DNA from 3 places in the Bradyrhizobium sp. USDA3010 genome. Region 1 is predicted to be linked to each of the others. Evidence: predicted binding sites of a transcription regulator. Region 1 holds the regulator's gene; each other region holds the start of a gene.
What was found. The regulator LexA, encoded in region 1, represses DNA repair genes until DNA is damaged. The targets are predictions, from matches to a motif close to TGTTCNNNNTGTGTTCNG.
Positions count from the first base shown of each region.

Region 2: a site for LexA is predicted at 1,272-1,289, ahead of AC066Y_RS11945 (helicase-related protein). Genes of this name have one in related genera too.
Region 3: a site for LexA is predicted at 1,582-1,599, ahead of uvrA (excinuclease ABC subunit UvrA). Genes of this name have one in related genera too.

Region 1 is NZ_JBWJZD010000002.1:478,861-483,039, forward strand. It holds gene AC066Y_RS05320 (ComEC/Rec2 family competence protein) at 1-600, shown strand, start outside; gene AC066Y_RS05325 (hypothetical protein) at 597-824, opposite strand; gene AC066Y_RS05330 (hypothetical protein) at 970-1,398, opposite strand; gene lexA (transcriptional repressor LexA) at 1,641-2,345, opposite strand; gene AC066Y_RS05340 (molybdopterin molybdotransferase MoeA) at 2,577-3,788, opposite strand; gene AC066Y_RS05345 (HAD family hydrolase) at 3,802-4,179, opposite strand, start outside.
Region 2 is NZ_JBWJZD010000006.1:63,273-67,451, forward strand. It holds gene AC066Y_RS11940 (DUF3108 domain-containing protein) at 66-896, shown strand; gene AC066Y_RS11945 (helicase-related protein) at 1,504-4,179, shown strand, end outside.
Region 3 is NZ_JBWJZD010000018.1:81,151-85,329, forward strand. It holds gene AC066Y_RS25195 (outer membrane protein) at 1-290, shown strand, start outside; gene AC066Y_RS25200 (hypothetical protein) at 347-535, shown strand; gene AC066Y_RS25205 (outer membrane protein) at 772-1,431, shown strand; gene uvrA (excinuclease ABC subunit UvrA) at 1,686-4,179, shown strand, end outside.

The DNA.
Region 1 (4,179 bases):
CTGCGCTGGTCGGGTGCGATGCTGCTGGTGGTGGCTTCGGTCTGGGCGGTGCGGGTGCCGCAGCCCGACGTGCTGGTCTCTGCCGACGGGCGCAACGTCGCGGTGCGGGGCGGCGACGGGCGGCTGCATCTGATGCACAGCGCCAAGGATGCCTTTCTCGTGAAGGAGTGGCTGGCGGCGGATGCCGATGCGCGGATCGCCACCGACGCATCGCTCGGTGAGGGTGTCTCTTGCGATCCGAGCGGCTGCGTGACGCAAGGTCCCCGCGGCGCCTTCGTCGCGCTGGCGAGCCGGCCGGAGGCATTGGCCGACGATTGCGAGCGTGCGGCGCTGATCGTGAGCGCGCGTCCGGCGCCGAAGGATTGCGCGGCTTCGGTGATCGATGCCGAGCGGTTGCGGCGCCACGGCGCGCTGGTGCTGCGGCGCATCAGGGACGGCTATGCCATCGATGCGGTCAAGCCCGGCGGGATCGACCGGCCGTGGTCGCCGGCGGTTCCCGGCGATAGCGAGAGCGAGACGACGCTGCGCACGCCCGCCAGCGCGCCGCGGCCCGCCGTCGATACGACGCCGGCCGAGACCGATTTGCAGGCCGAGGATTAGCCCGGATCGAGCGAGGTGCCGGTGGGCAGCTCGAACAGGCCGAGGTGGTATTCGTCGGAGTCGGGGCCGGCGTCGGGCTTCTTGACGAGGGTGAAGGAAGCCTCGGGGAATTGCTCCCAGACCTTCAGGTCGTCAGCCGTCACCGTCAGCCAGCCGAACCGGAACATATACCGGCCCGGCTCCGTGACGCGTCCGGCCTTTTGCCATGTGACCTTGTCGACCACCACGCACGTCCTCCGTGCCCGATGATGCGCCAAGGCGCGCGCCGACGCAATTCTCCAGCCGCGCCCCGGAACCCGGCGTCCGGGGTCGCTCGAAATCGCTTAGGTCACCCGCCGCCGGACAGCTCATTCCGCGGCGACGATGCGTTCAACCCAAAAACAGCGACGCAAATGCGGAGGGCCGCCGCTCCACAACCTTCGGCTTCTGCTCGACCGGCGGATGCAGTGCCGGCAATTGCAGCACGCTGACGCGTTGTCCCTCGACGAGCTGGGTCACCAGCACATGGCTGCCGTCGGGGAATTCGACCGCGTCATGATGGCGATCGGGAACGTCGGGCTCGACTTCGTTGAACACGCCGACGCGGAAGTTCATCGTCTTGGTCCAGATCCAGCGGCTGTCGTAGCGAACGTTCTCGGCGAAAGCGAGCTCGGTGCCCGGCAGCATGCAGACCGCGACAGTGGGATCGGTCTCCGAAGCAAAGCCGCGGGTCGACGTCCCGCGGAAAGTCGTGGTGATCAGCGTCTCTCCAACAATGGCGGGGCGCGACGCCACGGCGTGCAGACTATAGTCACACATCGGATGGCTCCTCAAATCGAGGTAGCGACCCGTGCCTCTCCTTGAGGCATAGGGCCTCTACCAGAGTGGACGATAGCGAACGAGTGTCTCCTCGTTTCTGGGCGATTGTACGACTGGTCGCCCAACGCTCCCGATCACAAACACGCGACGCTGCGTGAGAGGTATCGGAGCGCATCGGGTAGGCCGCACGTTACGCTATCATTCAAGGAACGATCCGATGTGTCGCTCGTTCCTTGCCGCCATCAGTATTTGCGATAGAGGCCGATCAGCTTGCCCTGGATGCGGACCCGGTTCGGCGGCAGGATGCGCACTTCATAGGCGGTATTGGCCGGCTCCAGCGCGATCGACGCGCCGCGGCGGCGGAAGCGCTTCAGGGTGGCTTCCTCCTCGTCGATCAGCGCCACCACGATGTCGCCGGTATTGGCGACGTCGTTGCGCTGGATCAGCGCCATGTCGCCGTCGAGGATGCCGGCGTCGACCATCGAGTCGCCGCGCACTTCCAGCGCATAGTGCTCGCCGGAGCCGAGCATGTCGGGCGGCACGCTGATGGTGTGGCTGCGGGTCTGCAGCGCCTCGATCGGCGTGCCGGCAGCGATCCGGCCCATCACGGGGACCGCGACCGGACGGTTGCCGTCGTCCTCGGCGATCGGCGGCGTGCTGGTGCGCTTGCCGAGGGTGCCTTCGATGACGCTCGGGGTGAAGCCGCGGCGGCCGTTGCCGCCGCCGGCCGAGAGCTCGGGCAGCTTGATGACTTCGATGGCGCGGGCGCGGTTGGGCAGGCGGCGGATGAAGCCGCGCTCCTCCAGTGCAGTGATCAGGCGGTGGATTCCGGACTTCGAGCGCAGGTCGAGCGCATCCTTCATCTCGTCGAAGGAGGGCGGTACGCCGGCCTCTTTCAGACGTTCATTGATGAAACGCAGAAGTTCGTACTGTTTGCGCGTGAGCATCTCGAGTATTCCCCCGGTTGGTAGCGTCGTTCGATTCCGAGACTTTTCAGGCGGGGCCTGACCTCAGGAGCACGGTGCTCATCACAAGCGCTCCCTCGCGGCCTCCCATTTGTACACACCAGTACTCGAAACAAATCATGAACGGACACTATATGTTCGATATGTGTTCCGCAACCACTTAATTTCCGGTGAACGCATCCGGTGAGCGCTCAAGCGATCCAAACTGCGCTGTCACTCAGGCAGCGTCAGGATCTCGCATTCGCTGCCTTTGACGGCGGCAGGCGCAAACGGCGGACGCACGAGAAGTGCCCGTGCCGCAGCGAGATTCCCGAGCAGCGACGAGTCCTGCTGCGTGACAGGCGTTGCGATCAGCGTGCCGTCCTCGCGCTCCTCGAGGCGAGCGCGCAGATAGTCCTCGCGCTGGTCGTTGGCGGTGAGGTCGCGGCCGAGCAATGCGCTCGCGCGGCGATGGTGAATCGCTTTCCGGCCGCTCAGCGCCCGAATCAACGGCACGAGAAACAGGAAGGCGCAGACATAGGAGGACACCGGATTGCCGGGCAGGCCGATCACCCGCATCGCGCCGAGCCGGCCATGCATCATCGGTTTGCCGGGCCGCATCGCGATCCGCCAGAACGCCATCTCGACGCCCTCGGCCTCCAGCGACTGCTTGACCAGGTCGTGGTCGCCGACCGAGGCGCCGCCGGTCGTGATCAGGATGTCGGCACCGGTCTCGCGCGCCCGGCGGATGCCGGCGGTGGTGGCTTCCACCGTGTCGGCGGCAACCCCGAGATCGACGGTCTCGGCACCTTCGGCGCGCGCCAGCGCCCGCAGCGCATAGCCGTTGGAATAGACGATCTGGCCGGGGCCGGGCGTCGAGCCCGGCATCACCAGCTCGTCGCCGGTCGCCAGCACCGCGACCTTGGGACGGCGGTGCACCGCGAGCTCCGGATGGTTCATGGCGGCCGCCAGCGACAGCGCGCGATCGGAGAGGCGGCTGCCGGCCGCGAGCAGCACGTCGCCTTCACGGAAATCGACGCCGGCCGGGCGGATGTGCCGTCCGGCGGCAGCTAGCTCCGTGATCGTGATGTGGTCGCCGTCGACGGCGGTGTCTTCCTGAATGATGACGGCGTCGGCGCCATGGGGGATCACGCCGCCGGTGAAGATCCGCACCGCTTCGCCGGCGCCGACCGTGCGCTCGAACGGCCGGCCGGCGGCGACTTCGCCGATCACCCTGAGCCGGACCTTCAGATCACCAGCGTCGGCCGCACGCACGGCATAGCCGTCCATCGCCGACATCGGCTGCGGCGGCTGGGTGCGCCGGGCGGCGAGGTCGCGCGCCAGGGTGCGGTGGTAGGCGGCATCGAGCGCGACCATCTCCTCCGGCAGCGGTTCGGCGCCGGCGAGGACAGCGGACAGGGCATCGGCAACCGGCATCAGGGCCACGCTCGGAGCTCCTTCAATCCAAATGTTCAAGACCAAGTGCAGTCAGAGCCCTCGCCACGTCATCCGTCGATGTCACGTGGATGGCATGAAGGCCGCGCGCCCGCGCGCCCTCGATGTTGGCAGCCAGATCGTCGAAGAACAGGATCCGCGACGCCGGCACGCCGATGGCTTTTACCACATGATCGTAGGCCTCGGCGTCGGGTTTCCGAAACCCGATCGTCGAGGACAGGAAGACGGTGCGGAAATGGCTGAGCAGCTCGGCATGGGTGACCGAGAAATGCGCGACATGAGCCGGATTGGTGTTGGAGAAGGCGTAGAGTGGCATCCGCCTGGCGGCGGTGGCGAGCAGGGGGGCAATCCCCGGCATCTCGCCGGTGAAGATCGCATTCCA
Region 2 (4,179 bases), on a different contig from region 1:
GACAACGGATAGAGCGCCGATAGCAGGACCGTCAGGTAGGTTAAGTGACCACCGCCATTGCCCTTTTGCCCCCGCTCGGCCGGCTCGTCGGTCTGTGCGCCGGTGCCCTCTTGCTGTTTTGCGCCGAGCGCGCGAGCGCGCAAGGGCGGCTCGACGCCCAGTATGAGGCGACGCTCGCCGGTATCCCGGTCGGCAAGGGCAGCTGGACCATCGAAATCGGCGACGACAGCTTCTCGGCCTCGGCCCAGGGCGGCACCGCAGGCCTCCTGAAGGCGTTTTCCGGCGGCAGCGGCTCGGGCGCCTCGCAGGGCCGCGTCGTCAACGGCGCGCTGGCGGCCATCTCCTACACCGCCACCACCACCACCTCGAAGAAGTCGGAGACCATCCGGATGGTGCTGGCGGGTGGCGGCATCAAGGAATCCACGATCGAGCCGGAGCCGCCGGTCGATGCCGACCGGCTGCCGGTGACCGAGGCGCAGAAGAAGAACGTGTTCGATCCGATGACCGGCTCGTTCCTGCGCGCGCCCGGCAATGCCGAATTGATGAGCCCGGATGTCTGCCGCACCGGCGCCGGCGTGTTCGACGGCCGCATGCGCTACGACCTCAAGCTCGATTTCAAGCGCGTCGAGATCGTGAAAGCCGAGCGCGGCTATCACGGCCCGGCGCTGGTCTGCGCGCTCTATTTCGTGCCGATCTCGGGCTACATCCCGGATCGCCCTGTCATCAAATATCTCGCCGCCCAGCGCAACATCGAGGTCGCCTTCGTGCCGATCGCGGGCACCCGTCTTCTGGTGCCGTTCCGCATGACGATCCCGACCCCGCTCGGCCAGGCCATGCTGGAAGCCACCTCGTTCGTCACCACAGCCGCGCCGCCGCGCGTGGCAAAGACGCAGTAGCCTTCTCCCTCGCCCCGCTCTTGCGGGGGCGAGACGACGAAGCTCGCGCTTGGAGGGTTGGGGTGAGGGGCTTTCACCGCGAGCTGTGACAAGGGAGAGACCTGTACCCCCTCACCCGGATCGCAAGGGCGATCCGACCTCTCCCCGCAAGCGGGGCGAGGTGAACCGAATGCAACAAACGTCACCGGAATCCAGTTGACTCTTGCCCGCTTCTGATTCGACTCGGCCGCCTCTGGAACTTAAGGAATTCAGTCCGCATATCCCGTGCTTGTGGAGCCCTCTCAAACTTGATCTAGTGCCGCCGCCGTCAGCCTGCCCGAGATGTTGCGGTGAACGTTTCAGGCCTGGAATGGAGTCACCGATTCGGGCGCGATTCGTTCCGGACTCGTTCCGAAGCTTAAGGGCGGCGCAGAAAGCGTCGCATTGTGAGACAGATTCGCCTCAGATGGTGTCCATGATCGATCAGTTTCGGGATTTCCGCGTCATTGCGAGGAGCGCAGCGACGAAGCAATCCATATGTCGCGGCAAGCAATCCGAATGGATTGCTTCGCTTCGCTCGCAATGACGATTAACAGCCGCGCATCGATCAAAGAAACACCTGCAAAATATGGCTTTCTCAACTTCGTTCGGAAATGACCGCGTGCCCGGCGCAGGCGTCACTGCGGTGCTGGGGCCGACCAACACCGGCAAGACGCATCTGGCCATCGAGCGCATGCTGGCGCATTCGTCCGGCCTGATCGGGCTGCCGCTGCGGCTGCTCGCGCGCGAGGTCTACAACAAGGTCGCGGCCCGCGCCGGCGTCGACAATGTCGCGCTGATCACCGGCGAAGAGAAGATCAAGCCGAAGGCGCCGCGCTTCTGGGTCTCGACCGTGGAAGCGATGCCGCGCGATCTCGACGTGTCCTTTCTCGCGGTCGATGAAATCCAGATCGCGGCCGATCTCGAGCGTGGGCATGTGTTCACCGATCGCATGCTCAACCGCCGTGGCCGCGATGAGACGCTGCTGCTTGGCGCAGCCACGATGCGGCCGATCATCGAGCGGCTGTTGCCGGGCGCCTCGATCGTCACGCGGCCCAGGCTCTCGCAGCTCGAATTCGCCGGCGACCGCAAGATCACGCGGCAGCCGCGGCGCACCGCGATCGTCGCGTTCTCCGCCGACGAGGTCTACGCGATCGCCGAACTGATCCGACGCCAGCATGGCGGCGCGGCCGTGGTGCTGGGCTCGCTCTCGCCCCGCACACGCAATGCGCAGGTCGAGATGTTCCAGAACGGCGACGTCGATTATCTCGTCGCCACCGATGCGGTCGGCATGGGGCTCAATCTCGACGTCGACCACGTCGCCTTCGCCTCCGACCGCAAATATGACGGCTATCAGTTCCGCCGGCTGACGCCGGCCGAATTCGCGCAGATCGCCGGCCGTGCCGGGCGCGCCACGCGCAACGGCACCTTCGGCACCACCGGCCGCTGCGCGCCGTTCGAGCCGGAACTCGTCAATGCGCTGCAGAACCACACCTTCGACAGCGTCAAGATGCTGCAATGGCGCAACGCCAGGCTGGATTTCGCCTCGCTCGGCGCGTTGCAGGTATCGCTGGCGCTGACGCCCAATCATGAGGCACTGACGCGGGCCCCGGTGGCCGAGGACCTGCGGGTGCTCGAACATGTCGCACGCGACGCCGATGTGCGCGAATTCGCGCATGGGCCGGCCGCGGTGGAGCGGCTGTGGGAGGCCTGCCAGGTTCCGGACTACCGAAAGCTGTCGCCGGCCGCCCATGCCGAACTCGTGACCACGCTGTACGGCTTCCTGATGCAAAAGGGGCGTATCCCTGACGCATGGTTTGCCGCTCAGGTCGACCAGGCCAACCGGACCGACGGCGATATCGACACGCTATCGGGCCGGATCGCGCAGATCCGGACCTGGACCTTCGTTGCCAACCGGCCGGACTGGCTCTACGACCCGGACCATTGGCAGGGGATCACGCGCGAGCTCGAAAATAAATTGTCCGATGCGCTGCATGAACGGCTCACGGAGCGTTTCGTTGACAGGCGGACCAGTGTATTGATGCGCCGCCTGCGGGAGAACTCAGTTTTGAATACGGAAATTGGCAAGACCGGTGAAGTGATCGTGGAAGGCCACGTGATAGGCCGGCTCGATGGTTTCACCTTCGCACCTGATGCGGCCGAGGCCGGCAGCGACGCCAAGGCGCTACAGGCCGCCGCACAGCAGGTGCTGGCGCGCGAGATCGATACGCGTGCCGAGAAACTGGGCGCCGCCCCCGACGAGCAGTTCGTGCTGACCTCCGATGGCACCATCCGCTGGACCGGCGATGCGGTGGCCAAGCTGGTGGCCGCCGACGACGCGCTGCATCCGCGCCTGCGCATCATCTCCGACGAGCGGCTGACCGGCGCCTCGCGCGAAGCCGTGCAGACCAGGCTCGATCTCTGGCTCAAGACGCATATCGAGAAGCTGCTCGGGCCGCTGTTCGAACTGTCCAAGGCCGAGGATATCCAGGGCATCGCCCGCGGCATCGCCTTCCAGCTCGTCGAGGCGCTCGGCGTGCTCGAGCGCAGCAAGATCGCCGCCGAGATGAAGGATCTCGACCAGCCCTCGCGCGCCGCGCTGCGCAAATACGGCGTGCGCTTCGGTGCCTATCACATCTACTTCCCGCAGCTGCTCAAGCCCGCGGCGCGCTCGCTGGCGTCGCTGCTGTGGGCCGAGAAGCAGAGCAATGTCGACATGGGCGCGCTGTCGAATGTGCAGCATCTCGCCTCCAGCGGCCGCACCTCGTTCCCGGTCGACAAGGCCCTGCCGCGCGACGGCTATCGCGTGCTCGGCTATCGCCAGTGCGGCGAGCGCGCGGTGCGCGTCGACATTCTCGAGCGGCTCGCCGATCTGATCCGTCCGGCGCTGGCCTGGCGCGAGACCTCGCCGGGCGAGAAGCCCGCCGGTGCGTTCGATGGCCGCGGCTTTGTCGTCACGCAGGCGATGACGTCGCTGACCGGCTCCGCCGGTGAGGACTTTGCCTCGATCCTGCGCGCGCTCGGCTACCGCATGGACCGCCGTCCGCCGCTGCCGCCGAAGGCAGTCGAGGTTGCGCCTGCTGAGGCCACCGAGACCGTCGCCGCGGAGACGCCGCCGGCCGAGGCGACGTCCGACGTCGCCGCGGACGCGCCGGTCGATGCCGGCGCCGAGGTCACGGCCGATGCGCCGGAGGCTGCCGCTGCGCCGGAGGCCGAAACTGCCGCCGATCAGCCGGTGTCCGGCGATCCCGCGCCGTCGGCCGCG
Region 3 (4,179 bases), on a different contig from region 1:
CGCTGACAGACAACCGCTTCAACACCTACTTCACGCCGACCGGCGTCCTCGCCGGCAGCGCGAGCGACACCCGCTGGGGCGGCACCATCGGCGCCGGCATCGAAGTCGGCTTCGCGCCGAACTGGACTGCTGGTGTCGAGTACGACCACCTGTTCATGCAAGACAAGACCTACAACCTCACCACCCCGACCGGCGCGCTGTTCAGCAGCATCCGCGATCGCCAGGACGTCGACCTCGTCACCGTCCGCGTGAACTACAAGTGGGGTGGCCCGGTGGTTCCGCGCTACTGATCGCGCGACACGGATTTGATCCAGACGAAAGGCCGGCTTCGCGCCGGCCTTTTTGTTTGCGTGGCCGCCTTGTTGCGCAGCCGAGCGCGCCGGACCAGTACATCGATCTCGGCAAGGTCGCGCCGATCCAGTACACGCCCGCGATCAACGATCGCTCGGAATGGAAGGACACGTTCCACACCGTCAAGCTCGGCATCAATTACCACTTCAACGCGCCGAGCCCGGTCGTATCAGCGAAATACTGAGCTACCGGCAGTCGCGCGCCGCACCCGCACAGCGAACACAAGAGCCGGCCTTGCGCCGGCTTTTTTCCTGCGAGCAAGCGCACGCCTCGCGCGGGCCATTTTCCGTGCATTGTGGTTTCACGGATACACAACTTCCAAGATTTCTATGTAGAAACACCTGATCGTCACACGACACTGCTGTGACGTTCCCTTCAATGTTTGAAGGGACAACAAGAAAATGGGACTGGGACTTGAAAATCAGGAATGTTTTGCTGGCATCGGCCGGCATGTTTGCCCTCAGCGCAATTGCACCGGCAATGGCCGCCGATATGGCAGCCCGCGCGCCTTACGTGAAGGCTCCGCCGCCGGCCGCGATCTACAACTGGACCGGCTTCTACATCGGCGGCTTCGGTGGCTATGCCAGCGAGGAGTCCGGCAATCCGAAGATGGAAGGCGGCTTCGCCGGCGGCACCATCGGCTACAACTGGCAGACCAGCAACATCGTGTACGGCCTCGAGGCCGACGGCGCGTGGGCTGACGTCGACGCTTCGGCCAGCACGCTCGGCGTCACCGTGAAGAGCAAGGTCGACGCGCTCGGCACCGTGCGCGGCCGCATCGGCTTCGCCGTCGACAAGGTGCTGTTCTACGGCACCGGCGGCTACGCCTGGGTCGACAACAAGATCAGCGTCAGCGCGCTCGGCGTGACCGCTTCGCAGAGCAACTTCCACTCCGGCTGGACCGTCGGCGCCGGCATCGAGGCGTTCATCGCGCCGCAGTGGTCGGTCAAGGGCGAGTATCTGTATCGCAGCCTCGGCAGCGAGACCTACTTCGGCGTGCCTTCCCCCGACCTCAATCTGCACAGCGTCCAGTTCGGCGTGAACTATCACTTCGGCGGCCCGATCGTCGCCAAGTACTGAGCAGAGTACTGGATTCAAGCAATCATCCGATCTCGGAAAGGCCGGCCTCGCGCCGGCCTTTTTGCGTCTGGGAACCCGTCCTGCTGACGGCTGCTGCCATCAGGCAAACTATCCGTTGATGGTCTCAACTCAGCACTGGAAATCTGCCGCCGTTCTTCCTACGTTCCAGTCTTCTCACCCATCGGCGCAAGGTCCCGGCAGCACCGGCGATGCGCGCCCAAAAGGCGCCCGATCATGCGCCCGGAAATGTCGCTATGGATGAAGTGCTCAAGGCGAAGCGCCAACAGACCGCCGGCTCCTCATCGCGCGCCATCACGATCCGCGGCGCGCGCGAACACAATCTGAAGAACATCGACGTCGAGATTCCGCGCGACAAGCTCGTGGTGTTCACCGGCCTGTCCGGCTCCGGCAAGTCGTCGCTCGCATTCGACACCATCTATGCCGAGGGCCAGCGCCGCTACGTCGAGTCGCTGTCGGCCTATGCGCGCCAGTTCCTCGAGATGATGCAGAAGCCGGATGTCGACCAGATCGACGGCCTGTCGCCGGCGATCTCGATCGAGCAGAAGACCACGTCGAAGAACCCGCGCTCCACCGTCGGCACCGTCACCGAGATCTACGACTATATGCGCCTGTTGTGGGCGCGCGTCGGCGTGCCCTATTCGCCGGCCACGGGGCTGCCGATCGAGAGCCAGATCGTCTCGCAGATGGTCGACCGCGTGCTGGCGCTGCCGGAAGGCACCCGCCTCTATCTGCTGGCGCCGGTCGTGCGCGGCCGCAAGGGCGAGTACAAGAAGGAGCTCGCCGAGTACCTCAAGAAGGGTTTTCAGCGCGTCAAGATCGACGGCACCTTCCATGAGCTGTCCGAGGCGCCCGCGCTCGACAAGAAATTCCCGCACGACATCGACGTCGTGGTCGACCGCATCGTGGTGCGCCCCGACCTCTCCCAGCGCCTCGCCGAAAGTTTTGAGACCGCGCTGAAGCTCGCCGAGGGCCTCGCCGTGATCGAATACGCCGACGCGCCGGCGGCGGCACCGGCTGAGGACAAGAAGAAGACCGCAAAAATCCACGACAAGAGCGGGCCCGAGCGCATCCTGTTCTCGGAGAAGTTCGCTTGCCCGGTGTCCGGCTTCACGATCCCGGAGATCGAGCCCAGGCTCTTTTCGTTCAACAACCCCTATGGCGCCTGCCCGGCGTGCGGCGGCCTCGGCGTCGAGCAGCATATCGACGAGGACCTGGTCATCCCCGACAAGGAGCTGACCTTGCGCAAGGGCGCGATCGCGCCGTGGGCGAAATCGTCCTCGCCCTATTACATCCAGACCCTGACCGCGCTCGGCAAGCACTACAAGTTCACGCTCGACACCAAGTGGAAGGACCTGACCAAGAAGGTGCAGGCCGCGCTGCTGCACGGCTCCGGCGACGACGAGATCAAGTTCTCCTATGAGGACGGCGTCCGCTCCTACGACACCAAGAAGCCCTTCGAGGGCGTCGTCACCAACATCAACCGCCGCTACCGCGAAACCGAGAGCGAATGGGCGCGCGAGGAGCTCGGCAAGTATTTCTCCGACGTGCCCTGCGCCGGCTGCAACGGCTATCGGCTGAAGCCGGAGGCGCTGTGCGTCAAGATCGGCGGCAAGCACATCGGCGAGATCTCCGAGCTCTCGGTCAGGCGCGCCGGCGAATGGTTCGAGACCGTGCCGGAAGCGCTGAATGCGCAGCAGAACGAGATCGCGACGCGCATCCTGAAAGAGATCCGCGAGCGCCTGACCTTCCTGCTCGACGTCGGCCTGAACTATCTGACGCTGTCGCGTTCGTCAGGCACGCTGTCCGGCGGCGAGAGCCAGCGCATCCGCCTGGCCTCGCAGATCGGCTCGGGCCTGACCGGCGTGCTCTACGTGCTGGACGAGCCGTCGATCGGCCTGCACCAGCGCGACAATGCCCGCCTGCTCGACACGCTGAAGCGGCTTCGCGACCTCGGCAACACCGTGGTCGTGGTCGAGCATGACGAGGACGCCATCCGGCTCGCCGACTATGTGCTCGATATCGGACCCGGCGCCGGCATGCATGGCGGCCACATCGTCGCCGAAGGCACGCCCGACCAGATCATGCGCAACCCGAAATCGCTGACCGGCAAGTACCTCACCGGCGAGCTTTCGGTTCCCGTGCCCGACCGGCGGCCGCCGAACCACCGGCGCACCATCAAGGTCATCAACGCCCGCGGCAACAATCTGAAGAACGTCTCGGCCGAGATCCCGCTCGGCCTGTTCACCTGTGTCACCGGCGTCTCCGGCGGCGGCAAGTCGACCTTGCTGATCGACACGCTCTACAAGTCGATCGCGCGCAAGCTGAACAACGCCAGCGAAGGCGCGGCCCCGCACGACCGCATCGAGGGCCTCGAGCACATCGACAAGATCATCGACATCGACCAGTCGCCGATCGGCCGCACCCCGCGCTCGAACCCCGCGACCTATACCGGCGCCTTCACGCCAATCCGCGAATGGTTCGCCGGCCTGCCCGAGGCGAAGGCGCGCGGCTACGAGCCCGGGCGCTTCTCCTTCAACGTCAAGGGCGGCCGCTGCGAGGCCTGCCAGGGCGACGGCGTCATCAAGATCGAGATGCACTTCCTGCCCGACGTCTACGTCACCTGCGACACCTGCAAGGGTAAGCGCTACAACCGCGAGACGCTGGAGGTGCTGTTCAAGGGCAAGAGCATCGCCGACGTGCTGGACATGACGGTCGAGGAAGCCGCCG